3 regions of the Arthrobacter sp. 7Tela_A1 genome follow, and region 3 is predicted to be linked to each of the others. Evidence: predicted binding sites of a transcription regulator. Region 3 holds the regulator's gene; each other region holds the start of a gene.
The links. The regulator HrcA, encoded in region 3, represses chaperone genes, less so after heat shock. The targets are predictions, from matches to a motif close to TTNGCACTCGNNNNNNNCGAGTGCNAA.
Positions count from the first base shown of each region.

Region 1 (9,696 bases), on a different contig from region 3:
GAGCCTCGTCGGATGCCAGGGTGCCGGCAGCGGACTCGGATGCAGCAGGCTCGGAAGAGTAGCTGGTGGAGCTGGACTCAACGGAGTCCGAAGCTGCAGCAACGTCTTCAGAGTTGTGCTGGGCAACCTGCTTCTTGTGTGCTTCCCAGCGGGCCTGGGCGTCAGCGTACTGCTGCTCCCAAGCTGCACGCTGGGTCTCGTAGCCTTCGAGCCACTCGTTCGACTCGGGGTCGAAGCCCTCCGGGTACTTGTAGTTGCCGGCTTCGTCGTACTCTGCGGCCATGCCGTACAGAGCCGGATCGAACTCGGTGCCCTCGGGGTCGACGCCCTCGTTGGCCTGCTTCAGCGACAGGCTGATGCGGCGGCGCTCGAGGTCGATGTCGATGACCTTGACGAACAGCTCGTCCCCAACGGAAACAACCTGCTCTGCCAGTTCAACGTGGCGCACAGCCAGCTCGGAGATGTGGACCAGGCCTTCGATGCCGTCTTCGACGCGAACGAACGCACCGAACGGAACCAGCTTGGTGACCTTGCCCGGCACAACCTGGCCCAGGGCGTGGGTGCGGGCGAAGGTCTGCCACGGATCTTCCTGCGTAGCCTTCAGCGACAGGGAGACACGCTCGCGGTCGAGGTCAACTTCCAGAACCTCAACGGTGACTTCCTGGCCAACTTCAACGACCTCGGAGGGGTGGTCGATGTGCTTCCAGGACAGCTCGGAAACGTGGACGAGGCCGTCTACGCCGCCAAGGTCCACGAAGGCACCGAAGTTGACGATGGAGGAAACAACGCCCGGACGAACCTGGCCCTTTTCCAGCTTGTTGAGGAACGTGGAACGCACCTCGGACTGGGTCTGCTCGAGCCATGCACGGCGGGACAGGACCACGTTGTTGCGGTTCTTGTCCAGCTCGATGATCTTGGCTTCGATCTGCTGGCCGATGTACGGAGCCAGGTCGCGGACGCGACGCATCTCCACGAGGGATGCGGGCAGGAAGCCGCGCAGCCCGATGTCGAGGATAAGACCACCCTTGACAACCTCGATGACGGTACCGGTAACGACGCCGTCTTCTTCCTTGACCTTTTCGATGTCGCCCCAGGCACGCTCGTACTGTGCGCGCTTCTTGGAGAGGATCAGACGGCCTTCTTTGTCTTCCTTGGTGAGGACCAAAGCTTCGACCTGGTCGCCCACGGATACAACGTCCCCGGGATCGACGTCGTGCTTGATGGAAAGCTCACGGGAAGGAATGACACCCTCGGTCTTGTAACCGATGTCGAGCAGAACCTCGTCGCGGTCAACCTTGACGACGGTACCTTCGACGAGATCGCCGTCGTTGAAGTACTTGATCGTTGCGTCAATGGCGGCGAGGAAGTCCTCGGCGGATCCGATGTCGTTGATGGCGACCTGCGGGGTACCGGACTTCTCGGTGGTGGTGATGGTCATGTAGTTGGGACTCCGATGTGGAAGTTGATGTAATTCCGGATGTTGCTCCCACCGGCTCGCGTGCAACCCGGAGGAACCAGGTTCAAGACGGTGCTTGTTTGTCCGGAGATGGACAGAATTATGAATCTTGGTGCTGCACGGTGGCGACCGGAATACCTCTCCAGCACGCGTAACGCGCCTGTTTAGTCTAGCCGCAGCCTCCAAGTCAGGTCAAAGCCGGTTGGTAAAACCAGTACCCGAATTGCCTGACCTGACCGTAACCTCACGGAATACCCGTAACCCCTGGTTAGAAATGGGTGCTGCAGTACGGCGGCCGGGCCACGGCGAAGAGCCGGTCCAGGGCTGCAATGCCCTCCTCCGTGCCCCGCACCCCGCCGGAAGCGGCCAGGACCTGTGCACTCACGCCGCCGAGATACAGGGAACCAAAGGCCGCTGCATCCGCTTCGGCAGAAGGCACGCCGGACGGTCCGTCTTCTCCGGGAACAAGCACCGTGACAGTAACGGCCGTCCCGTCCACCTGGATCAGCCAGCGGCCGGCTGCAAGGCCCAGCGGGTCAGTGACAGTGAGGACAACTGTGCCGTCTGATTCGAAACCCCTGGCGCGGAGCATTGCGGCCGGGTCCAGCGGACGCAGCCACAGGGTGTCTTCGACACCGGTGACCTGGTAGCGCCGCCGGTCTGCCAGGGCCCAGGGAAGCGGATCCGCCACCGGCGCCGAGGCCGTGATCTTCTCGACGAGATCAATGGAACCCAGATACCGCCACAGTTCCAGCCGGGCAGTGTCATCGGCTGCCACAAGGTCCAGGACCTTGAGGGTATGGGGTTCGGTTTCCCACGGAAGGAAGCGGTAAGTGACGTAGCCGTCCGGCGTCCCAGCGGCGTCGTAATGCACCGCGGCCCGCACATCCTGCTGCACTTCGGGAACGTCTCCCCACAACCCGGCCGCCCGTTTGGCGTACCCGGCCTGCCGTCCCAGGGCGCCCCGGGCGGCCTGGAGGTGCCGGGAGAAAATCTCCGGGGCCAGTTCCTCCATTTTCGGGCTGTCGGCAAGCACCGTTAAACCCGACGGCGGGGCGTTGAGCTCCAGCCGGCCCCGCGCGTCAATCTCCACGTTCGCTTCAGCTGTCGCTGCACCAAATCCAAAGCGCCCGTAAATGACCGCTTCGGAGGCAAGCAGTGCCGCAACCGCGAAGCCTTCCTCCCTGGCGCGCAGCAGGTCGGCGGTGATCATGCCGCTCAGGATCCCCCGGCGGCGGTGCGTCGGGCGAACCGTCACTGACGTGATCTGGTGGGCCTGCAGAAGGCTGCCGCCGGTATTCAGGCTGTTGGCCATGGTTGCGTACGTCGCTACGGGTGCTGCCGGGTTCCAGGCATACGCCGGTGCGGCATCGTCGTAGACACCGGTGAGCATGCGCCCGTCAGCGCGGTATGCCTCCACGAGGGACGCCATCTGCTCCGGCTTCCACGCCGGATCATGGAACCCCACGTTGACGGCCTGCAGCCAGTCCGCAGTGCGCTCATCGACACGCTGGTGGTCCGCGTGGGACAGGCCCGCCGCGAAACGTTCCGTGCGCAGGGCTGTCCCCGCGGTTTCCGCCGTCATTTCGTCCCCCTGGTGGTTTGTCCTAGTGCCCTGCCTCGTGCCAGCTCACACCCCAGCCCACTGAGACATCCAGCGGTACAGAGAGGTCGGCGGCGCCGGCCATCTGTTCACGGACCAGCTTCTCCGCTGCTTCCCGCTCCCCCGGCGCGACTTCCAGGACGAGTTCGTCATGGACCTGCAGCAGCATACGCGTTTTCAGGCCCTGCTTCTTCAGCTCGGCGTCCACTCCCAGCATTGCCTTCTTGATGATGTCTGCCGCAGAGCCCTGGATGGGGGCGTTCAGGGCGGCGCGTTCGGACATCTCGCGCAGCTGCCGGTTGGTGCTGGCCAGGTCCGGCAGGTAGCGGCGGCGGCCCTCGATGGTAGAGGTGTAGCCGTCCTTGCGGGCCTGCTCGACGACGCCGCGCAGATAGTCGCGGACGGCTCCGAAGCGGGTGAAGTAGTCCCGCATCAGCGTGCGAGCCTCGTCGACCGGGATGGAGAGCTGCTTCGACAGGCCGAACGAACTCAGGCCGTAGACCAGGCCGTAGGACATGGCCTTGACCTTGGAACGCATGGCACTGGTGACCTCTTCCGGGGGAACCCCGAAAATGTGCGAGCCGACGAACCGGTGCAGGTCCTCGCCGTCGCGGAAAGCCTGGATCAGGCTTTCGTCACCGGAGAGGTGAGCCATGATCCGCATTTCGACCTGGGAGTAGTCCGCTGTCAGCAGGGTCTCGTAACCCTCCCCGACCACGAACACTTCACGGATCCGGCGCCCTTCCTCGGACCGGATCGGGATGTTCTGCAGGTTGGGGTTGATGGAGGACAAACGGCCCGTCGCGGCAACAGTCTGCGCATACGTGGTGTGGATCCGGCCGTCGTCAGAAACAGACTTGCGCAGGCCCTCCACCGTCTGCCGGAGCTTTGAGGCGTCCCGGTAGGCCAGCAGGTGGGCCAGGAACGGATGGCCGTTCGTCTTGATGATCAGGTCCGAGAGCGCGTCGGCGTCGGTGGAGTATCCGGTCTTGATCTTCTTGGTCTTGGGCAGGCCGAGTTCCTCAAAGAGCACTACCTGGAGCTGCTTCGGGGAGCCGAGGTTGATTTCCTTGCCGATGACGGCGAAGGCCTCCTCCTTGGCGACCTCGATGGTGCGGCCGAACTCGTCCAGGAGGCCGTCCAGCTTGTCAGTCGAGACGGCGATCCCGGCCAGCTCCATCTCCGCCAGCACTTCCGCCAGCGGCAGTTCCAGCCCGCCCAGCAGCTGGTTGGCTCCGCGCTCAACCAGCAGGCCGGAGAAGTGCTCGCTCAGTCGCAGCGCCGCGAAGGCTTCCATGACCGCCGGGGCGGCTGTGTCTTCGCCGTCCAGCGAGAGTTCGAGCTGGTTGCTGGAGGATGCAGCGGATTCCAGGGAGAGTTTCAGGTGCTGCAGGCTCAGGTCCGCCAGGTCGTAGCTTCTCCGGTCAGGCTGGATGAGGTAGCCGGAAATCGCGGGATCATCGACTTCCCCGTCCAGGTGGAGTCCGCGGCGGGAGAGCAGCTTGTAGGCATCCTTGAAGTCGTGGACCACCTTCGGTGCGTTGCTGTCTCCCAGCCAGCCGGCGAGGACCTGTTCCGCCTCAGCGTCCAGCTCGAGCAGCGGAATGTAGGCCGCCGACTCGTCGGTGACGACGGCAATCCCGGTCGCTTCCCGGGATTCACCGGATCCTTCCGTGACCAGGCGGATGCCGGCCGGTTTCTGGTTGGTGGCCTGGAACCACGCCTGGAGGTCATCCGCGGAGGTGAGCGTGCTGTGGGCCGGAGGCAGCAGCTCCGGGTGGTCCCCGGGGACCTCCTCTTCGCCGTAGACGTCGAAGAGGCGTTTGCGCAGCGCGTTGAACTGCAGTGCGTCGAAGAGTTCCTCGATGGCCTCACGGTCGGGCCGCTGGGCAGCCATGGCGTCGAGGTCCACGGGCAGGTCAAGGTCACGCAGCAGCCGGTTCAGCCGCCGGTTGCGCTTCACGTCTTCAATGTTCGCGCGGAGGGAGTCACCGACCTTGCCCTTGATTTCGTCCAGGTGCTCGAGGATTCCTTCGAGTCCGCCGTACTGCTTGATCCACTTGGCAGCGGTCTTGGGGCCGACTCCCGGCACGCCTGGCAGGTTGTCCGCGGACTCCCCCACGAGCGCGGCAAGGTCCGAATACTTGTCCGGCGGCACAAGGTATTTCTCTTCCACTGCCGCAGCGTCCATGCGCGGCAGGTCGGAGACACCCTTCTTGGGATAGAAGACAGTGACGCGGTCATTGACCAGCTGGAACGCGTCCCGGTCTCCGGAGACCACCATGACATCCCAGTTCCGGGAGGCTGCCTGCTCTGCAAGGGTGGCCAGAATGTCGTCGGCCTCGTAGCCGTCCAGGGAAATGGTGGGAATGCGCATGGCTTCCATGACCTTGATGATCAGGTCCACCTGCCCGTGGAACTCCTCCGGTGTCTTGTTCCGCCCGCCCTTGTATTCCGAGTACTCCTCGGTGCGGAACGTCGGGGTATCCAGGTCGAAGGCCACCGCGATGTGTGTCGGCTCCTCGTTCTTGATCAGGTTGATCAGCATGGAGGTGAAGCCGTAGACGGCGTTGGTGTGCTGGCCGGTGTCCGTGGAGAAGTTCTCCGCCGGGAGCGCGTAGAAAGCGCGGAAGGCCATGGAGTGGCCGTCAAGGACCAGCAGTCGGTTGTTTCCGGCGGCGTTGACGGTGCCAAGGGGTACCGCGGACGGCGTGGGCGCCGCGTGGCTTCCGACCGGGGCGTCAGCGGCAGTGTCCGGCACCTCGGGGACCTCGTTGATCCCCAGTCCGGCAAGGGAATCCGCGGGGTCGGCAGCGGTTCCGGAGTCGGTCGAAGAGACAGGGGCAGAGGCCAGTTTGGCAGTTTCACTCACAGGTGTAAGCCTAGTGGGCATGAGCGACATTTTCACGCCGGGCCAGGCTGGCCCCGCGCAGGGCGGGATCCCCAAGCAGCAGGAACTGATCGAGGCCGGTGTGCCGGCGGAACTGCACCCCTGGCTGGGGGAATCGGGGGTTGGCGCCCTGGTGGTGAAGCTGGGCATCCGGTTCACGGAAATGTCCCCTTCCCGCATCGTAGCGACCATGCCCGTGGAGGGGAACCAGCAGGTTGCGGGGATCCTGCACGGCGGCGCCCACGTGGTCCTGGCTGAAACGCTTGGCTCTTTTGCCGCCTCACTGCACGCCGGTCCCGGGCGGTACGCCGTGGGCATCGAGGTGGGGGCTACCCATCACCGGCCGGTCTCCAAGGGCCTCGTCACCGGTACCGCGACGGCGGTCCACCTGGGCGGAACAGTCACCACCCACGAGGTGGTGATGACCGACGATGAAGGCCGCAGGCTCTCCACCGCGAGGATCACGAACCTGATTCGAGAGGTTAGGGCGGCTGGCAGCTGAAACCCCGGATCAGGGACGGGCGCGGGAATACGTTCAGCCCGGCCGCGGTTGGCGCAAATGACCCCTCCACCGCACGCCTTGTGCTGCGTGCCGAAAGGAATTTGTGCAGACTGACCTTTTCTCCCCCGTGCCCATCGGCTCCTACCACCTGCCGAACAGGCTGGTGATGGCTCCCCTGACCCGCGTCCGTTCCGGAGCGGACGGCATCCCGGGCCCGCTGGTCGCAGAACACTACCGCCAGCGCGCATCGCTGGGACTGATCGTGTCCGAAGGAACCTATCCCTGCCCTGAAGGCCAGGGCTTCAGCGGGCAGCCCGGACTCGTAACCGCTGCCCAGGTCAAAGGCTGGCGCGCCGTCACCGACGCTGTCCATGCCGAGGGCGGCCGCATTTTCGCCCAGGTCATGCACGCCGGACGTGCCACGCATCCGGAGATCAACGGCGGTTACGAAACCGTGGCTCCCAGCGCCATCGCCGTCGACGGCGTCATCCGCACGCCCCGCGGCAAGCTCCCCTGCGCTGTGCCGCGCGAACTGGGCGAACTCGAACTGGATTCCGTTCGCGACAATTTCGTGCAGGCCTCAGTGGCCGCCATTGATGCCGGATTCGACGGAGTGGAACTGCACGGGGCGAACGGCTATCTGCTCCATGAATTCCTCAGCCCTGCGTCGAACCGCCGCACCGACACCTACGGCGGCTCCCCGGAGGCACGGGCACGCTTCGTTGTGGAAGTCTTCACGGCCGTCGCCGCAACAATCGGGGCGGAACGCGTAGGCCTCCGGATCTCTCCCCAACACAACATCCAGGACGCCTGGGAAACAGACCCGGATGACGTCCTGGCGACCTACGGATTCCTGGTGGACGCGATCGCACCGCTGAAGCCTGCTTACCTCAGCATCCTGCATGCGGATCCGGCAGGCGAACTGGTCCAGTCCCTGAGGCAGCGGTTCGGCGGTCCTGTCATGCTCAACACTGGTTTCGGCGTCGTGACCACCCATGAGGTCGCAGCCGGCCTGCTCGCAGACGGTCTGTGCGACGCTGTCGCCGTCGGGCGTCCAGCTATCGCGAATCCGGATCTGGTGCGCCGCTGGCGCGAGGGCCTGCCCCTCAATGAACCTGATCCTTCGACCTTCTACACGGACGGTGCGGAAGGCTATACGGATTACCCGGTGTATGCGGAAGCCGGCGCCTAGCCGGGAACAGCACTAGGCCCGGTTCACCGGGACTTTCCGCCCTTGTCCGCCGCCGGGCTGCAACGGCACCCGGACCTCCAGGACGCCGTCGTTATAGGACGCCGACACGTTTTCCTGGGCAGCGCCGGGCGGGAGCGGGATTTCCCTGGTGAAGGACCCGTATTTGAACTCGCTGCGGTACCCGGTCCGTGCCTTGTGCTCGGCGGATTCGCGCCGCTCACCGTGAATGCGCAGCGAGCCCTCCGTCACCGTGACATCCAGGTCCTTCTCCGGATCGACGCTGGGCAGTTCAGCGCGGACAACCATATTGTCTCCGTCCCGGTATTCTTCCACTCGGAAAGCGGGGACGTCCCAGTCGCCTTCAATGAAGCGGCGCATCGGTTCCGGCAGTTCAAAGCGGTCTCGGCGGGTCAGTCCGGCCATGGCGGGTCTCCTGCTGATTGGGAGTCGAATGGTGCGTTCAGCCTACGCGCGCCATGACACGTGCTCAACGGTTCCGCGGCAGGCACACTGTCCGCACGGTGGATCACTTCGGTCCGTGGAGAATACTCGTTTAACTATCTGTCTGCTCGCCCCGGATACCTGGTGCCGATGTCTGGCATGGCACAGACGCCGGCGCGTATAGTCGGGTGCGCACCCTGTGACGGCCAGCTTTCTCAATGGGGACACTCCTTACGAGAGGTCAAAGCCATGCCGCAGAACGATCCCCAGGAGTTCTTTACGGTCAACCCGGTGTTTTCCCGGCCGGGCGAGGCCACGCAAGTGGCGAAGAACTCCTTTCCGCAGCACGAGATGATGCCGGAAACCGCCTATCAGATCGTGCACGACGAGACGATGCTCGATGGAAATGCCCGGCTGAACCTCGCCACCTTCGTCAGCACCTGGATGGACGACGAGGCGAACCGGCTTTACGCCGAGACCTACGACAAGAACATGATCGACAAGGACGAGTATCCCCAGACAGCTGCAATCGAGCAGTACTGCTGGAAGATGCTGGCGGGACTGTGGCATTCCCCCGATCCCGAAGGCACGATCGGCACGTCAACCATTGGTTCTTCCGAAGCCTGCATGCTCGGCGGCCTGGCTTTCAAACGGCTGTGGCAGCACAAGCGGCGCTCAGAGGGCAAGTCCACCGGGAAACCGAATCTGGTGATGAGCTCGGCCGTCCAGGTCTGCTGGGAGAAGTTCTGCAACTACTTCGACGTTGAGGCCAGGCTGGTGCCGATCAGCGAGGAGCACAAATGCCTCGATGGCTTTGAGCTGGAGAAGTACGTTGACGAGAACACCATCGGGGTCGTGGCCATCATGGGGGTGACCTACACCGGCATGTATGAGCCGGTGAAGCAGGTTGCCGCCAAGCTCGACGACATCCAGGCCTCCACCGGACTGGACATCCCCATCCACGTGGACGGTGCTTCGGGTGCCATGATCGCCCCGTTCATCCAGCCGGACCTGGACTGGGATTTCCAGATTGAACGCGTGCATTCAATCAGCACGTCTGGCCATAAGTACGGACTGGTCTACCCGGGACTGGGCTGGGTGGTATGGCGCGAGCGGCAGTGGCTCCCGGAAGACCTGATCTTCTACGTGAGCTACCTCGGCGGCGACATGCCGACTTTTGCGCTGAACTTCTCCCGGCCGGGGGCGCAGGTGGTGCTGCAGTTCTACATGTTCCTCCGTCTCGGTTTCGACGGGTATCAAAAAGTCCAGCAGGCAAGCCAGGACGTGGCGCTCTTCCTCTCGCACGGGATCTCCCAGATGGGGCCGTTCGAACTATGGAACGACGGTTCGGATATTCCGGTCTTCGCCTGGCGCCTCAAGGAGGGCCATACCGGCAGGTGGACGCTTTACAACCTTGCCGACCGCCTGAGGCTCAAGGGCTGGCTGGTGCCGGCCTACCCCATGCCGGACAACCTGAGCAATCTCACGGTCGAGCGGATCGTGGTGCGCAACGGCCTGAGCATGGATCTCGCGGGACGGTTGCTGGCCGATATCCAGGCCGAGACCTCCTACCTGGAGAACCTCAGTGCCCCCATGCCCGTGGAGCAGGAGC
Region 1 is NZ_JAXIOO010000013.1:15,886-25,581, reverse strand. Features, by position in the region: gene rpsA (30S ribosomal protein S1) at 1-1,438, opposite strand, end outside; gene TVB01_RS07565 (GNAT family N-acetyltransferase) at 1,725-3,041, opposite strand; gene polA (DNA polymerase I) at 3,064-5,931, opposite strand; gene TVB01_RS07555 (PaaI family thioesterase) at 5,951-6,451, shown strand; gene TVB01_RS07550 (alkene reductase) at 6,555-7,643, shown strand; gene TVB01_RS07545 (Hsp20/alpha crystallin family protein) at 7,656-8,066, opposite strand; gene TVB01_RS07540 (glutamate decarboxylase) at 8,334-9,696, shown strand, end outside.
Region 1: TVB01_RS07545 (Hsp20/alpha crystallin family protein) is a predicted target of HrcA. The motif match lies at 8,304-8,330, and genes of this name have one in related genera.

Region 2 (9,696 bases), on a different contig from region 3:
TCCCCGGCCGCCAGCGCCTCGCGGACCCGGGGTGCTACCTCGGACCCATAGAGTTCGATGCACTTCATCAGGTTCTCGTGGGGAAGCGTCCCCAGGCTGTACTTGAGGTCGAAGCGCGAAAGTTCGAGGGTCCGTGCGGTGCGCACGATCTTTGCTGCCACCGTTTCCGGTGAACCGACGAAGAGTGCGCCCTCAGGTCCGGCAGACGCTTCGTACTCCGAGCGGCTGACCGGCGGCCAGCCGCGTTCCCTGCCGATCCGGTTCTGCATCGCGGCGTAATGCGGCCACGCTTCTTCCAGTGCCTGCTCATCCGTCGCGGCTATGTAACCGGGAGAGTGGGCCCCGACGGGAAGCATCGGCTTGCCGAACTCCTTCAGTGCCCGCTTGAACAGGGAAACGAAAGGAGTGAAGCGGGCGGGTTCCCCGCCGATGATGGCCAGCATCAGCGGCAGGCCGTAGTGGGCCGCGCGGACAACGGACTGGGGTGTGCCGCCCACAGCGATCCAGGCGGGGATCGCGCCGTTTTCCGTGGGGGGATAGACCAACACGTCGCGCAGGGGAGGCCGGGTGGTCCCCTCCCAGCTGACGGGCTGTTCGGCCAGCAGCTTGGTGAACAAATCTAGTTTCTCTTCGAACAGGACCTCGTAATCAGCCAGGTCGTAGCCAAAGAGGGGGAAGGACTCTGTGAAGGAACCCCGGCCAAGGATGACTTCTGCACGGCCGTTGGACACGGCATCGAGCGTTGCGAAACGTTCGTAGACCCGGATGGGGTCGTCGGAGGACAGGACGGTCACCGCGGATCCCAGACGGATACGGCTGGTCTGTCCTGCGATGGCTGCCAGCACGGTCTCCGGCGAGGACACCGCGAAGTCGTCCCGGTGGTGTTCACCGATGCCGATGAAATCGAGTCCCACGGAATCGGCCAGGACGGCCTCCGCGACCACGTTGCGGACGACCTGGGGCATCGGCAGCTTGTTGCCCCCGCCGTCGAACGTCACGTCTCCAAACGTGTCCAGTCCCAGTTCAATCTGCTGTGCCACTCAGTCCGCCTTTTCTCGATCCCATGCAAATGCATCTAATGACGAGCCTAACCTGTCGTGGCGCAAGGCTATTCCCCGCCGGTCCGGCGGGGGCCTGCTCCGCCGCGCCGCACCCGGCCGCACGGAGCGCCCCGCGCTCGCAGATAGACTGGAAACCGGTCCGGAGCGCGGCTCCGTGCCCGGGGGCGACGACAGATCCACCAACCGAGGACAGTTGAGGAACTTTGCGAGACTTTAGTGCACGCCTGGCCACGCCTGAGGAGATTGCGGACTGGGACAGCCGCGTCCAGGCAAACCCCAACGGCGGCAACGTCCTGCAGTCCGCCGCCTACGCCGAGGTCAAATCGCACCACGGCTGGAACCCCGTCTACGTTGTCTTCACGTGTGAGGACTACACGTCCTATAACCTGGTCATCGAAAAGAAGGTCCCGCTCCTGGGCAGCCTCTGGTACCTCATCAAGGGTCCCGACGCCGCCGCAGCCGAAGACGTGCCGGCCATGGCACGGGCACTGGGCAGGTTTGCCAAGGAGAGCGGCCGCCGGGTCTTCGCACTCAAGGTGGAGCCGGACATCGTGGACGGAGAAGACGTCCAAAAACTCTTCCGCGACGCCGGACTGGTCAAGACCTTCAATCTCCAGCCCAACGACTCCACCGCACTGCTGGACACGACGCCTGACACGGAACAGATCCTCAAGAACATCTCCTCCCGTGCCCGCAACGCCGTCCGGCGGGCGATCCGCGAAGAGGCCGACGTGCGCCGCGTGGAGCCCACCGAAGAGAACATGCGCGCCATGTACAAACTGATGAGCCACATCGAGGACCGCTCTGCGGCGAGGATGCGCTCCTACGAGTACTACCAGCGCTTCTGGTCAAACTTCACGGCCGCCGGACAGGGCCGCTTCTACTTTGCGTTCGAAGACGGTGAGCCGAGTGTCGGTGCGTTCGTCATCGCCTATGGCAAAAAGGGTACGTACAAGGACGGCGGCTCCAAGCCGCGGCGCAAGCAGTATGGGGATTCCCACCTGGTGCAGTGGACTGCGCTGACCGAACTTAAGGAAGACTTCGGTATCGAGGAATACGATTTCTGCGGCACACCGCCGAGCAGCGAACTCAAGAACAAGGAGCATCCCCACCACGGGCTGGGCCTGTTCAAGACCAGCTTTTCCAAGACCGTCACGGACTTTGCCGGGTGCTGGGACCTGGTGCTGGACCCGATGCGGTACCGGATTTGGAACACCATCGGTGAACGTGTGACCCGCCAGATCTACTGGCGCAGGCATCACCAGCCGTTCTACTAAACCGCACGCCACGACGAGGCCAAAGGGGTGGACACTGTGGAGAATGAGAATGAGCGCCGCAACGCTGCCCTGAGCACGCAACCGGCAGCAGGGCTGATCCCTGTGATCAAGGCACCCGAACGGGCGGAGCGGAGCAGCGCCGCTGGCCTGCGCAGCACCAAGCCCAAGCCGCCGCCGGCTACGTCCTCCGTTCCACGCCTGGAGAAGGGTACTGCCGCAAAAGACCCGTCCGCCGCCCCCAAGGGCCAGCGCGCGGCTGCTGGACCGCGGGGAGGTCAGGCAGCGGCCGGTGTTCCGCCCCGTACCGGCAAGCCGCGGGCACGCAAGACGACGCCCCGCCAGCACAGCCCCTCGGCGGCCCAGCGCACGGATTCGTCCTCGGCAGCGGCGCGGCGGATGCTGCGCCGCCTGGTGCAGGGGGAAGCACCGCCGACGCAGGCTATGTCAATCGTGGAACGACTGGCCGGGAGCCCCTACGCCAACCCCCGGGTGCGGTCCGGCGGTCCGGACGCCAGTGCGCGGAAGACCCTCGACTTTGCCCTGGGCATGGCAGAGACCATGTTCCGGTACGGTGCAGGTGCCCTCGAAGTGGAAACCGCCATAATCGCCGTGACCGCGGCCTACGGACTCGACAACATCGAAGTGGACATCACCAACCAGTCGGTGCTGCTGAACTACTCGCCCAAGGACCAGACGCCCATTACGGTCATGCGCGTCGTCCGGTCCTGGACGAACAATTATGCGGGACTGGCGCTGGTGCACCGGCTGGTCACTGACATCGTGGACGGCCACATCACCCGTGCCGAGGCGTCAGCCCGGCTGGGTGAGATAGTCCATAAGCCGAAGCCCTTCCCGCGGTGGGCTGTCACCTTTTCCGCCGGCCTGTTTGCCGCAGCGATTGTCGCGTTTATCGGCGGCGGGCCGCTGGGATCAGCCGTTGGATTCGGCAGCACTATCCTGGTCAGCCTGCTGCAGCGGGTGCTCGGACGCTGGCGGGTGCCGGACTTCTTCACCACCGCCGCGAGCGGGTTCCTCGTGACCGCCCTCGCCATGCTGTTCTGGTGGCTGGACGCCAGCGGTTCCGTGGACCTGAACATCGCGCCCGGAATCGTGGTGGCAGGGGGCATCCTCCTGCTGCTGCCCACCGGACGCCTGGTTTCCGCCGTGCAGGATGCGATTAACGGCTTCCCGGTGACCGCCGCCGGCCGCTTCCTGTCCGCCTTCCTCAGCTTCGGCGCCATTGTCGCGGGAATCGCCGTCGCACTGGTGGTGGGGGCCCTGCTGGGCATGCCCTACCTGGAAGTGACTGAAGAGACGTCGTCCCAGTACCCGTTCGCCGTCACGGTGCTGATACTCGCCGTAGCCCTGGCCACGATCAGCATCACCGAGCAGTCCCCGGTGAACCTGGTGCTGCCCACCGTGCTGATCGGCGTGGGCGGGTTCCTGGTGGGGACCCTGTCAGAAGCGGTGGGCGTGGGTCCACGGCTGACACCGGCTGTCGCAGCGATCGCGATCGGCATGGCCAGCCGGATCGTCGCCCTGCGGATGGGCGCGCCGCAGCTGGTGATCGCCGTGCCGGCGATCCTGTTCCTGTTCCCCGGCTTGAGCATCTTCCGTTCCATGTACGGCCTGAGCATCGGGCTGGAGGATATCTCCGACGGCGTTATCGGACTCTTCAACGCCCTCACCGTCATCCTGGCAATCGCCGGGGGAGTGGTATTCGGCGACAACCTGGCCCGTCCGCTGACCCGCAACCTCAGCGGAAATGACCGCCGCAACCGCCGGCGCTGACGGCGCGGATACCGGGGGTCAGAGAACCTTGCCGATAGGGGTCCGCTTCTCCGCCTGGAAGGCGTCCTCGGTCCGGCCCGCTGCCCAGTAGCCGGAGAGCGAGACCTGGTCCCGTTCGAGTCCATGCCGGTTGAAGAATATTTCCCGGAGTTCCTTCATGGCTTCGCGTTCACCATGGGCAAAAACCTGGACGTGCCCGCTCGGCCAGGGGTAGGCGGCCACTGCTTCAGCCAGGACCCGCCCCGCTCCTGCGGCCGTTCCCCGGTGGAGCCAGGTGATGCGTACGCCGTCGGGCGCGGTCAATGGCAGCTCATCTTCCGGGCCGTGGACTTCTATCAGCGCGGAACCGATGGCGTCGGCCGGCAGTGCTTCCAGTGCGGCCGCCGTGGCAGGAAGGGCGGACTCGTCAGCTGCGAAAAGATACCAGTCAGCGTCCGGATCCGGCGAGAAACCGCCGCCCGGGCCGCCGAACGTGATCGTCTCACCGGGCTGGGCTCCGGCGGCCCACGGTCCGGCAAGGCCTTCCGCCCCGTGCACCACGAAGTCCATGGCCAGCTCCCGCTTCACGGTATCCACCCAGCGGACGGTGTACGTCCGTGAGACCGGCCAGTTTTCCCGTTCCGTCTGCTCACGAAGCGTTTCCAGGCTCACCGAGCCGTCCAGCGGGCGGCCGTCGGGCCCGAACCAGATCTTGCAGTAGGCGTCCGTGCAGTCGCTGGGGTGGAACGACTCGAACCCGGGGCCGCCAACGACAATCCGCACCATGTGCCGGGAGAGCTGTTCCCGGCGCAGGACCTGCATCGTGTGGACGGGCCTTGCGCGCCGGACCGGAGCAGGGGAACGTGTGGCGGGTGCTTCAGGCATGAGTTGTTTCTCCTGGTAAGGGGGGACTGTTTCTACGGTACCCCGGGAAGCTGCCAGTCCACCGGGGTGCTGCCCTGGGCGAGCAACATCTGGTTGGCGCGGCTGAAGGGACGGGATCCGAAGAATCCCCGGGAAGCGGACAAGGGACTGGGATGGGCCGACTCGATCCTCGGGGCCCCGCCCAGCAAAGGTGCCAGGGCCTGCGCCTGCCGTCCCCACAAGACGGCGACAAGCGGAAGCGGTGATCCGTCAGCACCCCGCCGCGCTGCCAGGGCCCGGACGGCCAGATCCGTAATGTCCTCCCAGCCGCGGCCGCGGTGGGAGTTCGGCGCGCCGGCATCGACTGTGAGGGAACGGTTCAGCAGCAGTACCCCCTGTTCCGTCCAGGCGCTGAGGTCTCCGTGTCCGGCGGGCATGATGCCGAGGTCCGCCTGCAGTTCCTTATAAATGTTGGCCAGGGACCGCGGCAGGGGCCGGACTGCCGGGTCCACCGAAAAGGAAAGGCCGACGGCGTGCCCCGGGGTTGGGTACGGGTCCTGTCCTGCGATGAGCACCTTTACCTCGGACATGGGCCGGCGGAAGGCACGCAGGATGTTCTGGGGAGCGGGCAGGATATGGGCTCCGGAACTTCGACGGCGTTCGAGCTCGTCTCCCAGCCGGTGGATCAGGGCAGCCGCCGGCTCAAGGGCTTCGGCCCAGTCCGCAGCCATCAGCGACGTCAGCGGTGTCCCGCTGGTGAAAGGAATGGGCGTGCTGTCGCCGGCTTGCTGCTGACCGCCGGGCATGCCGGGAGGATCCAAAGGGAACAATGCCGGCTCTTCACTCTTTCTCACCTGTCCAGTCTTGAATATCTGGCGCCGGAATCCCAACCGGATCCACGGCAGACCTAAATGACAAGGCTGTTATTCCGGTTTAGGATTACTGCTGGACACAGACTCTTCCCCCACACCGGCGTGCCGTGCTGCGGCGCCCTGGGGGAACAGACCAGGAGACGGGGACACTCAGTGGCAGGATCAGCCGAAGCCGGGGCCTTCTCACCGGACGGCACCGTCGACCCCGAGAGCCCCCTGAGCGAACGCGAGCAGCAGATGCTCTCGCTGGAACGTTCGTGGTGGAAGTACTCGGGGGCCAAGGAACAGGCCATCCGGGATCTCTTCGGGCTCTCTGCGACTGCCTATTACCAGATCCTCAACGCGCTGATCGACACGGAGGAAGCGCTGGCACACGATCCGATGCTGGTGAAGAGGCTGCGTAGACTACGTACTACACGCCAGCGTGCGCGCACCGCCCGCCGCCTGGGCGCCGACGCGTAGGGACCCACAGATCAAGGACAGACAACGCAACCATGAGCCAATACCCCAGGGACGAGTTCGATAAGGTCCCGGAGACCTCCACACGGCAGGGCGTCCACCGCGAACGCCTCATCCCTGCGCGCTCGAGTGGTATTGGCCTGATCATTACGGTTGGTGTCCTGGCACTCCTCGTCGGGCTGGCCGCGTATGTGGTCCTGCCCCGGCTCGGCATCGGCGCTGACGGCAACGCGACACCGGTGGCCGCGGAAACGGAAGCGACTGAATCTGCGTCCCCGAGCGCCTCGGCGACACCGTCCAGCTCGCCGTCACCGTCGGCATCGCCTGCCGAGCCGCCGTCCAGCAGCCCGGAGCCGACCCCCGTGGAATCGACCCCCACGGCAGACAAGACCCAGCCGGTGGTCGTCCTGAATGCCAGCGGAATCAGCGGCCTGGGGGCCGGCATCTCCGCCCGGATCGGCGTCGATGGCTGGATCACCTCGTCCGTTGGCAACTGGGCCGGAGCTCCGCTGCAAAGCTCGGTCATCTTCTACAATGGCGAGGCCCAGCGCGCCAACGCCGAGGAGCTGTCTGCCCTCCTGAGAATCCCGACGCTCAGCGAGTCGCCTGAATTCTCTAATGTGACAGTCGTGGCGGGCCCCGGTTTCCAGTAAGAGAGCCGGTATTGAGTTAAAACTCGATAACTGTTTTCCCGCCCCGGACCGCAGGCGGTTCCCTGTAGCTAAAGTTAGCCCCAGCCGCCGGGGTAACAGCGGTCCGGCCACACCTCGGCGCGGATCTCCCGGCAGTTGTTCCGGCGGAGTACCACCCCCGGGACTGAACTGAACAAGGGGAGTGAAGCATGGCGCAGGGCATCGTCAAATGGTTCAACGGCGAAAAGGGGTACGGGTTCATCACAGTCGATGAGGCCCAGACTGATGTTTTTGTCCATTGGTCGGCCATCCAGTCGGCCGGGTACCGGACGCTGGAAGAGGGCCAGAGGGTGGAATTCGAGATCGGTGAGGGACAAAAAGGTCCCCAGGCTGAAGACGTCCGGACGGTCTAGCCGGACCCCACCAAACAGATGAGCCGGCGGCCCCTTGAATCCAGGGGCGGCCGGCTCTTTCCGGTTCCGCGTGTTGGGTGCCCTGCTCTTGGGCCCCCGGCACTACTCCCGCAGCGGCATCCCGCGCGCATCAGTCCGGAAGGTCTGGGCCCCGGCCAGGATCATGATTCCCTCGACGAATCCCCAAATCGCGCCGGCACCGAAAGTGAAGAGCGTGACCAGCAGCTGAACGACGCCGATGGTGGTGTAGCCGAGGTAGAAGCGGTGGATTCCGAGGCCGCCCAGGAAGATGCCGAGCAAACCTGCTGCCAGACGGGACTTCGGTGGCGCCCAGCCATACGGGGGCTGGTAACCCTGCTGGTAAGTATTGGGAGGCCCGGGCTGCTGGTAGTAGCCGGGCGGCGGGCCCGGCGGATATGGATTCTGGCCGGCACCCTGAAAATGTCCCGGACCCTGGTACTGTCCCGGGCCTCGATACTGGCCAGTGGACTGGTACTCCCCGTGGTACTGGCCCGGGTGCCCTGGCTCCGCGTAGCGTCCCGGTCCCGGATACTCGCCCTGGTAGGGGTCCTGCCCTGAAGCGCTACCAGGGCCTTGGCCCGGATGGCGGCCTGGTTCCTGGGACTGGTAAGCCGACTCATCGTAATCTCCGGGCGGACGGCCATAAGGGGGCGGGGCGGCACTGGAACCATGTGCAGCCGGCGCCGAGGGGTCCTGGTCCTCCGGCTGGTTCGGGGTTGGTTGCCCTGAGGGGGGCTCGTTCGTCGCCATATGCCTTCTCCTGGAGATCTCGGGGTCACGCCGCCCGCAGGGAACCCGTTGCTAACGAAAGGGCGCGCATGGGACCAATCTACGCTGCCGGGCAGCGATTTGGAGGCAGCTGACGGTCCCCGGTGGGGCGAGCAGGTTCCCGTGCGGGTTCTGGAAGGAAGCCCCGGTCACAACCGGCCGTGACTGCTTGCACTCCCGGTGCGGGAGTGCTAATTATTGACTTAGCACTCTTGCGGGCTGACTGCTAAAAGTCGCCGGTGTTGAGTGAACCAGCAAGCCGCTGGGGTGAGGGGCGGAACGCGCGTAAAGAGATCGTGCGATTCGTCCCGTCCGTCGCGGGCACCTCAGAAGGAATGCAACATCCAAGCATGACTGTTCCGGAAGGACGATAGCCGTTATGGCCAAGATCATTGCATTTGACGAAGAGGCACGCCGCGGCCTTGAGCGGGGCCTGAACACCCTCGCCGACGCCGTCAAGGTCACGCTCGGCCCGCGTGGCCGCAACGTCGTACTCGAAAAGAAGTGGGGCGCCCCCACCATCACGAACGACGGCGTTTCCATCGCCAAGGAGATCGAACTCGACGATCCCTACGAGAAGATCGGCGCCGAGCTGGTCAAGGAAGTTGCCAAGAAGACTGACGACGTCGCCGGTGACGGAACCACCACGGCTACCGTCCTGGCTCAGGCCCTCGTCAAGGAAGGCCTGCGCAACGTTGCTGCCGGCGCCGACCCGCTGGGCCTGAAGCGCGGCATCGAGAAGGCTGTCGCAGCCGTCACCGCCGAGCTGCTCGCCTCTGCCAAGGAAATCGAAACCAAGGAGCAGATCGCTGCTACGGCTTCCATCTCCGCCGGTGACCAGCAGATCGGCGACCTGATCGCCGAAGCACTGGACAAGGTTGGCAAGGAAGGCGTCATCACGGTCGAGGAATCGAACACCTTCGGCCTGGAACTCGAGCTCACCGAAGGCATGCGCTTCGACAAGGGCTACATCTCCGGCTACTTCGTCACCGACGCAGAGCGCCAGGAAGCGGTCCTCGAGGATCCGTACATCCTGATCGTCAACTCCAAGATCTCCAACGTCAAGGACCTCGTTGCCGTCCTCGAGAAGGTCATGCAGTCCGGCAAGCCGCTGTTGATCATCGCCGAAGACGTCGAAGGCGAAGCACTGGCCACCCTGGTGGTCAACAAGATCCGCGGCACCTTCAAGTCCGTAGCCGTCAAGGCTCCGGGCTTCGGCGACCGCCGCAAGGCCCAGCTGGCCGACATCGCCATCCTCACCGGCGGTCAGGTCATCGCCGAAGAAGTTGGCCTCAAGCTTGAGAACGCCACGCTGGACCTGCTCGGCAAGGCACGCAAGGTTGTTGTCACCAAGGACGAGACCACCATCGTCGAAGGTGCAGGCGACGCCGACGAAATCGCCGGCCGCGTCAACCAGATCCGCGCCGAGATCGAGAACTCCGATTCGGATTACGACCGCGAGAAGCTGCAGGAACGCCTGGCCAAGCTGGCCGGCGGCGTTGCAGTCATCAAGGCCGGTGCCGCAACCGAGGTTGAGCTCAAGGAACGCAAGCACCGCA
Region 2 is NZ_JAXIOO010000018.1:49,680-59,375, reverse strand. Features, by position in the region: gene TVB01_RS09560 (LLM class flavin-dependent oxidoreductase) at 1-1,040, opposite strand, end outside; gene TVB01_RS09555 (lipid II:glycine glycyltransferase FemX) at 1,265-2,338, shown strand; gene TVB01_RS09550 (threonine/serine exporter family protein) at 2,375-4,129, shown strand; gene TVB01_RS09545 (siderophore-interacting protein) at 4,148-4,993, opposite strand; gene TVB01_RS09540 (uracil-DNA glycosylase) at 5,026-5,778, opposite strand; gene TVB01_RS09535 (DUF3263 domain-containing protein) at 5,998-6,306, shown strand; gene TVB01_RS09530 (LytR C-terminal domain-containing protein) at 6,339-6,956, shown strand; gene TVB01_RS09525 (cold-shock protein) at 7,145-7,348, shown strand; gene TVB01_RS09520 (NINE protein) at 7,451-8,119, opposite strand; gene groL (chaperonin GroEL) at 8,517-9,696, shown strand, end outside.
Region 2: groL (chaperonin GroEL) is a predicted target of HrcA. The motif match lies at 8,341-8,367, and genes of this name have one in related genera.

Region 3 (9,696 bases):
GGCGGCGCGGGGGGAGGCAGGTGCCGATGCCGGCGCGCGCCGGGCGTGGGGCGGGGGGGGGGGGGGGGGGGGGCTTGGGGGGGGGGCGGGGGCGCGCCCCCCCCGGACCGGGGGAAAGATGCCGTGCTGCCCTCAGTGCCATGCGGGCGAGTCCGAGGAGGTTTCGGGAGGAAAAAGCCATGCCTGCATCTTAGGCTTCACAGCCTGTGCCGGAGTTCGGGACCGGCAGGGCAAACGTGGGAGACTGTTAACTTAGAAACGAATCCACTTTCGAACAATCCCTGCGCAAGGTCCAGGACAACCCGCCCTCCGGGCAGCACAACAGCTGCAGCGCGGGTGTAAACGGACAGCCGGCGCAAACAGTAAAGGAACCGCCACAGTGTCACCTCTGGCCCGCTTCTCACCGGTGCCTGCCGCGACGGATCCGGCGATCATCAGGAACTTCTGCATCATCGCCCACATCGACCATGGCAAGTCCACCCTGGCTGACCGCATGCTCCAGCTCACCGGCGTGGTCCAGCAGCGCGACATGAAGGCGCAGTACCTGGACCGCATGGACATCGAACGCGAACGCGGGATCACCATCAAGTCCCAGGCTGTGCGGATGCCGTGGGAACTGGATGACAAGTCCTACGCCCTGAACATGATCGACACCCCGGGCCATGTGGACTTCACCTACGAGGTATCACGGTCGCTGGCAGCCTGCGAGGGTGCAGTGCTCCTGGTCGACGCCGCCCAGGGCATCGAGGCCCAGACGCTGGCCAACCTCTACCTGGCGATGGAGAACGACCTCACCATCATCCCCGTCCTCAACAAGATCGACCTCCCGGCAGCGCAGCCGGAGAAGTACGCCGAGGAGCTGGCACACCTGATCGGCGGCGATCCGGCGGACGTGCTGAAGGTTTCCGGCAAGACCGGCGTCGGCGTTGAAGCCCTGCTGGACCAGATTGTCCGTGACATTCCTGCACCGGTCGGCGACCCCAACGCACCGGCACGCGCCATGATCTTCGACTCGGTCTACGACACCTACCGGGGCGTGGTCACGTACGTTCGCGTGGTCGACGGCAAGCTCTCGCCGCGCGAGCGCGTGCAGATGATGTCCACCCGTGCGAGCCACGAGCTCCTGGAAATCGGTGTCAGCTCGCCCGAACCCACCCCCTCCAAGGGCCTGGGCGTCGGCGAAGTCGGTTACCTCATTACCGGTGTGAAGGACGTGCGCCTGTCCAAGGTCGGCGACACTGTCACCAACCTCGCCAAACCGGCAGCCGAATCACTGCCCGGTTACGCCGATGCCAAACCCATGGTGTTCTCCGGGCTCTACCCGATCGACGGCGCGGATTACCCGGTGCTGCGCGATGCGCTGGAAAAACTGATGCTTAACGACGCCGCGCTCGTCTACGAACCCGAGACCTCGGCGGCGCTGGGCTTCGGTTTCCGGGTGGGCTTCCTGGGCCTGCTGCACCTGGAAATCACCCGTGAGCGGCTCGAGCGTGAGTACAACCTGGACCTGATCTCCACCGCACCGAACGTGGAATACGAGGTGACGCTCGAGGACAACAAGGTGGTCACCGTGACCAATCCGAGCGAGTACCCGGAAGGCAAGATCAAAGAGGTCCGCGAGCCGATGGTCTCCGCCACGATCCTTGCTCCGAGCGAATTTGTCGGCGCCATCATGGAGCTGTGCCAGACCCGCCGCGGAGTCCTGGGCGGCATGGATTACCTCTCCGAGGACCGGGTGGAAATCCGGTACCGCCTGCCGCTGGCCGAGATTGTTTTCGACTTCTTCGACGTCTTGAAGTCCAAGACCCGCGGTTACGCTTCGCTGGACTGGAAGGCCGACGGCGAACAGGTGGCCGACCTGGTCAAGGTGGACATCCTGCTCCAGGGCGAGCAGGTGGATGCTTTCAGCTCCATCACCCACAAGGACAAGGCCTACTCCTACGGTGTCATGATGACCGGAAAGCTCCGCGAGCTGATCCCGAGGCAGCAGTTCGAGGTGCCGATCCAGGCTGCCATTGGTTCCCGCATCATCGCCCGCGAATCCATCCGCGCTATCCGCAAGGACGTGCTTGCCAAGTGCTACGGCGGCGACATCAGCCGTAAGCGCAAGCTGCTGGAAAAGCAGAAGGAAGGCAAGAAGCGCATGAAGATGGTGGGCCGGGTCGAGGTTCCCCAGGAAGCCTTCGTCGCCGCGCTGTCCTCCGACGAGTCCAAGGACAAAACCAAGAAGTGACTCCCAGCGCACTGCCCCTCGGGGATCCCGCGCCAAAGGACGGTATCCTGCCGGCCCAGGCTGCCACGGAGGCAGCCGGGCGCCGGTTCGGCCTCTACGTCCATATCCCGTTCTGCGCCGTCCGCTGCGGCTACTGCGATTTCAACACCTACACGGCCACGGAACTTGGCGGGGGTGCCTCGCAGGTTGAGTACGCGGCGACGGCGCAGCAGGAAGTGCGTTTCGCCGCCGGCGCCCTGAGGGCTTCCGGCGTTCCGCACCGCCCGGTCGAAACGGTCTTCTTCGGCGGAGGAACACCGACGCTGCTGCCGGCCGAAGACCTCGCAGCCATCCTCGGCACCGCCGTCGAACAGTGGGGCCTGGCCCCGGGCGCCGAGGTGACCACCGAAGCCAACCCGGATTCAGTCACACCGGAATCACTGCAGCTGCTCGCTGACGCCGGCTTCACCCGCGTGTCCTTCGGCATGCAGTCGGCTGTTCCGCATGTGCTGGCGGTCCTGGACCGGACACACACGCCCTCGCGGGTGCCGCAGGCCGTGAAATGGGCGCGCGACGCCGGCCTCAAGGTGAGCGTGGACCTGATCTACGGCACACCGGGGGAGTCCCTGGCGGACTGGAAGTACTCCGTTGAGGAAGCGCTTGGCTACGAACCGGACCATATTTCCGCCTACGCCCTGATCATTGAAGACGGCACCAAGCTGGCGGCACGGATCCGGCGCGGCGAAGTTCCGCCCATCGACGACGACGACCACGCGGACAAATACCTGCTGGCCGATGAACTTTTCGGAGCAGCCGGACTCGGCTGGTACGAGGTCAGCAACTGGGCACGGACACCGTCGGATGAATGCCGGCACAACATGGCGTACTGGCGCAGCGATGACTGGTGGGGCGTCGGTCCCGGTGCGCACTCGCACGTCGGCGGCATCCGCTGGTGGAATGCCAAGCACCCCACTGCCTATGCAGGCCGGATCGCGGCGGGGGAATCCCCGGCAGTCGGCCGCGAAACCCTGGACGCAGACACCCGTTACCTCGAAGACGTCATGCTTCGAGCCCGGCTTGCCGAAGGAATTTCCCGTGACCGGCTGCGCCCGGAGGGCCGCCTTGCGGTGGCCGGACTCATTGCCGATGGTTTGGTTGATCCCCGGGCCGCCATGGCCGGAACCGTCCTGCTGACGCTGAAGGGACGCCTGCTGGCGGACGCCGTCGTGCGCCGCCTGCTGCCTTAGTGTAGCCCGCTCAACACAAGAGACCCGCCGTTCCCTGAAGGGATGGCGGGTCTCTTGGTATGGCGGGTCTCTTAGTGCAGCGTGTCTTTCGGCGGCGGCCGGAGGCGCTGAATGCGTCAGCGGATCCGGCGCAGGTTGAAGCGGTAGCGGTACGGCCGCCCGCGGTTGCATTCGATGCCGGCAATAACAGAAGCCACGGCGACGGCAATCCAGATCAGGGCATTAAAGACCGCGAAAAAGCCGCCCACAACGGGGATGAAGGACAGCAGCCAGGCGACCAGCGCCAGGATGGTGGGAGGCAGGGTGAAGTTCAGTGCCTCCTTGGATTCCTGTGCGGTGAACGGGCCGCGGTCGCGGAAGACCAGGTAAATGATGAGGGACGGCACAAAGCCCAGGATGCCGCCGAAATGGGACAGTGTTGCCCACTGGCGGTCTTCGGAAGCAGTCAGCGGAAGGGCGTTGGCGGGTGCACCCTGGTAGTCCGGGCGCGCTGGTGAACCGTGGTTTTCCGGTCGCTGCGGATGGTTCTGGCGTGTGTTGGACACAGTTGCATTCCTTTAACTCTCAGATGACGCAGGGTTCGCACCCACGGGTACCTGTTGTTCATCAAGGGTACTGGGTCCGGCGGCGTGTCCAGGCAAACACAGCCGCGGCGGGGCGCCGCAGCCGGGGGACGGCGCCGGCAAGGCCTGCCGGGCTAGGGCACGGTGAGGAAGTCGATGACCTCTTCGACCCGCCCCAGGAGGGTTGGTTCCAGGTCCGCGTAGGTCCGCACGGCACCCAGGAGTTTCTTCCAGCCCATGGCGACGTCGGTGTGGTCACGGTGCGGCCAGCCGAGTCCCTTCAGGATGCCGGTCTTCCAGTCTTCGGAACGCGGGACCACGGGCCAGGCCTGCAGTCCGATGACGTGGGGCTTGATCGCCTGCCAGACGTCCACGTAGGGGTGGCCAACGATCAGGACGTTCTCTGCTGCGCCGGGAACGGCCATCGCTGCGGCTGCGATCCTGGATTCCTTGGACCCCGGCACCAGGTGGTCCACCAGGATTCCCAGCCGCCGTCCGGGCCCGGGGGAGAAATCCCGAACCGCCGCAGCCAGGTCGTCCACGCCGTGGAGGGGTTCGACGACGATGCCTTCAACACGCAGATCATCGCCCCAGACCTTCTCCACCAGCTCGGCGTCGTGCTTTCCTTCCACCCAGATGCGGCTGGCCCGCGCGGTGCGGGCCCGCTGGTTCGCTACGGCGACCGAACCGGACGCGGTGCGCTGCACTGCCGGGGCGGAGGACCTTACTGCCGGAACCACCTCCACGGGTTCGCCTTCGAGGAGGAAGCCGAAGCCCAGTTCAAAGGATTTGGTGCGTCCCCGGGCGTCTTCAAGGACCATGAGGTGCAGGCCCCCGGACTTTTCCGTTCGCAGGACGGCGCCTACCCAGCCGGTTTGGACATCCTCCAGCACAAGGCCCTTCTCGGCGCCGACCTGCCGAAGTGCTTTCCGGACCGGGGCAGAGATATCCCTCGGTCCCCATTCAAAGTTCGGCACGGGGTTTCCTCGTTCCTGGACACGGGTCAAAGCGCCGGCGGTCTCGCAGGCACGGGAGATTCAATGCTAACAACGGCATCGGAACGTATTAGACTTAGCACTTGAGTATGCCGAGTGCTAATCGGCGTAAACGTGCCGCAGGAACTTCAACAAGGGAGGGAAAACCATGAGTGAACCACGCCGGCTCGAGGTGCTCCGGGCCATTGTTGAAGATTACGTCCATTCCCGCGAACCTGTCGGTTCCAAGGCCCTGGTGGAGCGGCACCGGCTCGGTGTCTCCTCCGCTACTATCCGCAACGACATGGCGGTCCTCGAAGAAGAGGGCCTGATTGTTGCCCCGCATACCTCTGCCGGACGTATCCCTACCGACAAGGGGTACCGGCTCTTCGTTGACCAGCTCTCGGACCTGAAGCCGCTGTCGAGTGCCGAACGCCGTGCCATCCAGAACCTTCTGGAGGGTGCCGAGGACATTGATGACGTCCTGGACCGGACGGTGCGCCTGCTGGCCCAGCTCACCAACCAGGTCGCCGTCGTCCAGTATCCGCATCTGGGCAATGCCAAGGTGCGGCATATCGAGTTCGTCCTGCTGGCACCGGCACAGGTGCTGGTTGTCCTGATTTCCACCACGGGCCGGGTTGAGCAGCGGGTCATCACCGTTCCGTCCCCGGTCACCGAGCCGGCCCTGCACGAACTCCGGCAGCACTTCCTGCAGGGACTGTCGGGAACCAACCTAACGCGCATCACCAGCCACCTCGCGGACTGCCTCGCGACGGTGCCGGTACAGCTGCGCGGCACCGCGGGGGCGCTCGGCCGCTGCCTGGAACAGCTTGCGGGCATCAACCGCGAGGACAAGATGGTCATGGCAGGAACGGCGAACCTGGCGCGTGCCACCGGAGACTTCCCGTTGACCATCGGACCGATCCTTGAAGCACTTGAAGAACAGGTGGTCATGCTTCGCCTGCTTTCAGAGATGGAGCAGGACGCCAGAGGTGTCTCCGTCCGCATCGGTTCGGAGAACCCCTACGGCTCCCTCTCCGAGGCCTCGGTGGTGGCCACTGGGTACGGCCCGGACGCGTCCGCTATGGTAGGAATCCTTGGTCCCACCCGAATGGACTACCCCAATACCATGGCTGCGGTCCGCGCCGTCGCCCGCTACCTTTCCCGGGTCCTGAACGAGTGACCCGGAGCGGCAGCCCCTCCGGGCGCCGTCGAAAAGACATAAACCGCCCCTTGACGGGGTACGCAACACAGGAAGCGATGTGCACGAGTGAGTGATCACTACCAGGTACTCGGCGTCAGCCGGGATGCCACCGGCGAGGAAATCAAAAAGGCGTACCGCAAGCTTGCCCGCAAGCTGCATCCCGACGTCAACACCGCACCCGGAGCCGCTGACGAGTTCAAGGCAGTGTCCCACGCCTACGAGGTCCTCTCCGACCCGCAGAAGCGGCGGGTCTATGACACCACCGGCCAGGAGAACGGCACCGACAACGGTTTCGGCGGCGGCTTCAGCGGCCAGGGATTCGGCTTCCAGGACATCTTCGACACGTTCTTCGGCGGAGGCGCCGGCGCCGGTGGCGGCCGGGGACCGGCTTCGCGTACCCGCCGCGGCCAGGACGCGCTCATCAACGTCCGCATCGACCTGAAGGACGCCGTTTTCGGCACCAACAAGAAGATCGACGTCGAGACCGCTGTCCTCTGCCCCACCTGCGAGGGCTCGTGCTGCCAGCCCGGTACCTCACCGCGCACCTGCGACATCTGCCACGGCACGGGGCAGGTCCAGCGCGCCGTCCGCTCCATCCTCGGCCAGGTCATGACCACCGCTCCCTGCGGTTCCTGCCAGGGGTTCGGCACCATCATTCCCGATCCGTGCCACGAGTGTGCCGGAGAGGGCCGGGTCCGCAGCCGCCGCACGCTGACGATCAAGGTCCCCGCCGGCGTCGCCACCGGCACCCGCATCCAGCTCAGCGGCCAGGGAGAGGCCGGCACTGCCGGCGGACCCCAGGGTGACCTCTACGTGGAAATCCGCGTCAACGCCGATCCGGTGTTCGTCCGGGAAGGCGACGACCTGCATGCAACGCTGACCGTCCCCATGACCGCGGCAGCCCTGGGCACGGTCATCACCATGGAAACGTTCGACGGAGCGCGGGAAATCAGCATCAAACCGGGCACCCAGTCCGGCGAAGTGACCACTCTCAAGGGCCTGGGCGTCACCCACCTGCGCGGTTACGGCCGCGGGGACCTGTTGGTCCACGTCCAGGTCGAGACGCCGCAGAAGCTCGACGCCGAGCAGGAAGAACTCCTCCGCCGGCTCGCTGAACTTCGCGGCGAACAGTTCGCCGAAGGCCGCGTCGGCGGCACCAGCAGCCCGGGGGTCTTCGCCAAGCTCCGAGACCGCCTCGGCAACCACTAGCCGCCGGCTGGCACTTCATGACCAACCCGATCTTTTTCGGCGACCCCGAACAGGTGGCAGCGGCGGCGCCGGGAGGCGTGTTCGCGCTGACCGGCCCGGAGGCCCGGCACGCTGTTTCGGTGAAGCGGCTGGCTCCGGGCGAGGACGTTGACATTGTCGACGGCGCCGGGATCCGGCTGCGCGGAACTGTCCGCTCCGCTGAGCCTGCCCTGCTGGAGATCGAGGTCAGCGAAGTCCAGTCCGAGCCCGCCCCGGTCCACGAATTCATCCTGGTCCAGGCCCTGGCCAAGGGGGACCGGGATGAGCAGGCCATTGAGGCAGCTACGGAGCTGGGGGTCGACGCCGTCATTCCCTGGCAGTCAGAGCGCAGCATTGTGCGGTGGCGCGCCGAGAAGGCAGCGAAGGGACAGGCGAAGTGGCAATCGGTCGTCACGTCCGCGGCCAAGCAGTCCCGACGTTCCCGGCTGCCCGTCGTCCTGGGCGTCGCTGATACCAAGACACTTCCGCAGCGGCTGGCAGGCATGGACCTTGTGCTCGTCCTTCACGAAGATGCGGACACCGGACTGGTTGACGCGGTGGGGTCACTGGAGATCCAGGGGCAGGACCGTGCAGCGGGGGACCGGATTTCGATTGCCGTCGTGGTGGGTCCCGAGGGCGGGATCTCTCCCGCGGAGCTGGAGTCCCTGCGTGCAGCCGGTGCCCTCACGGTGCGCCTTGGGCCGCACGTGCTGCGCTCGTCAAGCGCCGGCCCGGCAGCACTGGTGCTGCTGAACCACGTGCTGGGCCGCTGGTCCTAAAGCTCCCGAGTCAGCCCGGGCGTCCTCCGCGTCAGTAGACAGTAATACGCTTCGAATCTTCGTTGGCTCCATCGCCATGGAAGACCCGCAGGTTGTATTCGCCCGGTTCCAGTTTGATGGTCACACTGAATAGTGCCGTTTCACCGGTGGCGGCATCGAGTGCCACGCTGCCCGTGGTGGCGGCTGACGTATCCGGACGTCCCTTCACGATCGGCTCGGCGCTCCAGGAAAGTTTCTCCTCCCGGACTACGGCGGAACCGCTGACGGTCACGGAGGTTTCGACGCCGTCGCCTTCCTGGGGGTCGATGATCCAAATGGGTGCGGGCAGCTTCTTGTCGCGTTCGAGGGGTTTTGCCAGCAGCTCGTGGCCGAAGGCCTGGTAGCCTGCCTTGCCGTCCACCAGGACAACCACGCTGGTGTTGTGCCCCGCCGTCGTGAGTCCGGCGTTGGCCGCAGCGGCGGTAGCGGTGTACACCAGCTGCTGAACGGCCCGGTGGGCCATGCCGGCGTCGAGCGAGGCCTTGAAGGCGTCGGAGGTAATGTCCACCGTGATGACGTTCTTGGTCGAAATCGAGGCGGTCACCTCAGACGCCGGCTGCCAGGGCGTGAAGTAGTCGCTGTCGTGCGGAACCTGCGCCGTCATGGCCTGTACTGCTTCGCCAATCGGGTCGCCCGTGTTTTCAGACGGCAGGAACTCCCGGTACAGCTGGATGTCGGATTCGTTCTGGGCCAGCCAGTAGACCGGCATGACAACTTTCGAGGCCGTTGCCTCCGCGGGAGCCGAAACCGCCATGGGCAGCCCTTCAGACGCAGATGATTTGCTGAACGATTCGGGCATCGAGGTAGTAGGCAGCTCGGCGACGACGCCGCAGCCGGGCAGGAAGAACGGAACTGAGGCTGCGAGGAGGAGGATTCGGATGCGGGTCCGCCGTTGTCTTGCCATAGCTGTCCCTGCCTTCCGTTGCTCAGTGCCCGCAGTCCGGGGACCGGGCGGTGCATGTGGGGGAGCGTCCGGAGCGGGGATCCGGCCGCAGCACGACCCCAAGCTTGGCACAGCCCGCGGCCCGAAAACGGTGACTTAACTGTTCTGGGATGGGACTGAAACCTGATTGAGACCGAGCCGATGCAAAGCCGAGACAAACCGCGTAACCCGCGTCACGGACCCCTCCCGTACCTGTTGCGGCTAGACTCCTGCTTCCATGGCGGCACGGCGTGGCGCAGATCAAGTAAGATTAAATGAGCTGTGCGCGCGGAATTGCTCCGGGAGTTCACCGGGCCAAATATTCCGTTGTGCAGCTTTAGACCAAGATGACCTGATAAGGGGCGATGAGAGGCCGAGGGGCCGTATATATGACCGAATCTTCAGCAGGAATCGGCACCATCCACGAGGACCAGCAGACGATTGTCTTTGACTCCACGGAGCATATGGTCCAGTCTCTGGGCGCGAATGACGAGGCTTTGAAAGTCATCGAGTCCGCCTTCCCCGAGGT
Region 3 is NZ_JAXIOO010000017.1:39,336-49,031, reverse strand. Features, by position in the region: gene lepA (translation elongation factor 4) at 380-2,233, shown strand; gene hemW (radical SAM family heme chaperone HemW) at 2,230-3,459, shown strand; gene TVB01_RS09190 (DUF4870 domain-containing protein) at 3,576-4,004, opposite strand; gene TVB01_RS09185 (DUF3097 domain-containing protein) at 4,157-4,999, opposite strand; gene hrcA (heat-inducible transcriptional repressor HrcA) at 5,166-6,179, shown strand; gene dnaJ (molecular chaperone DnaJ) at 6,267-7,409, shown strand; gene TVB01_RS09170 (16S rRNA (uracil(1498)-N(3))-methyltransferase) at 7,427-8,206, shown strand; gene TVB01_RS09165 (GerMN domain-containing protein) at 8,238-9,149, opposite strand; gene TVB01_RS09160 (PhoH family protein) at 9,557-9,696, shown strand, end outside.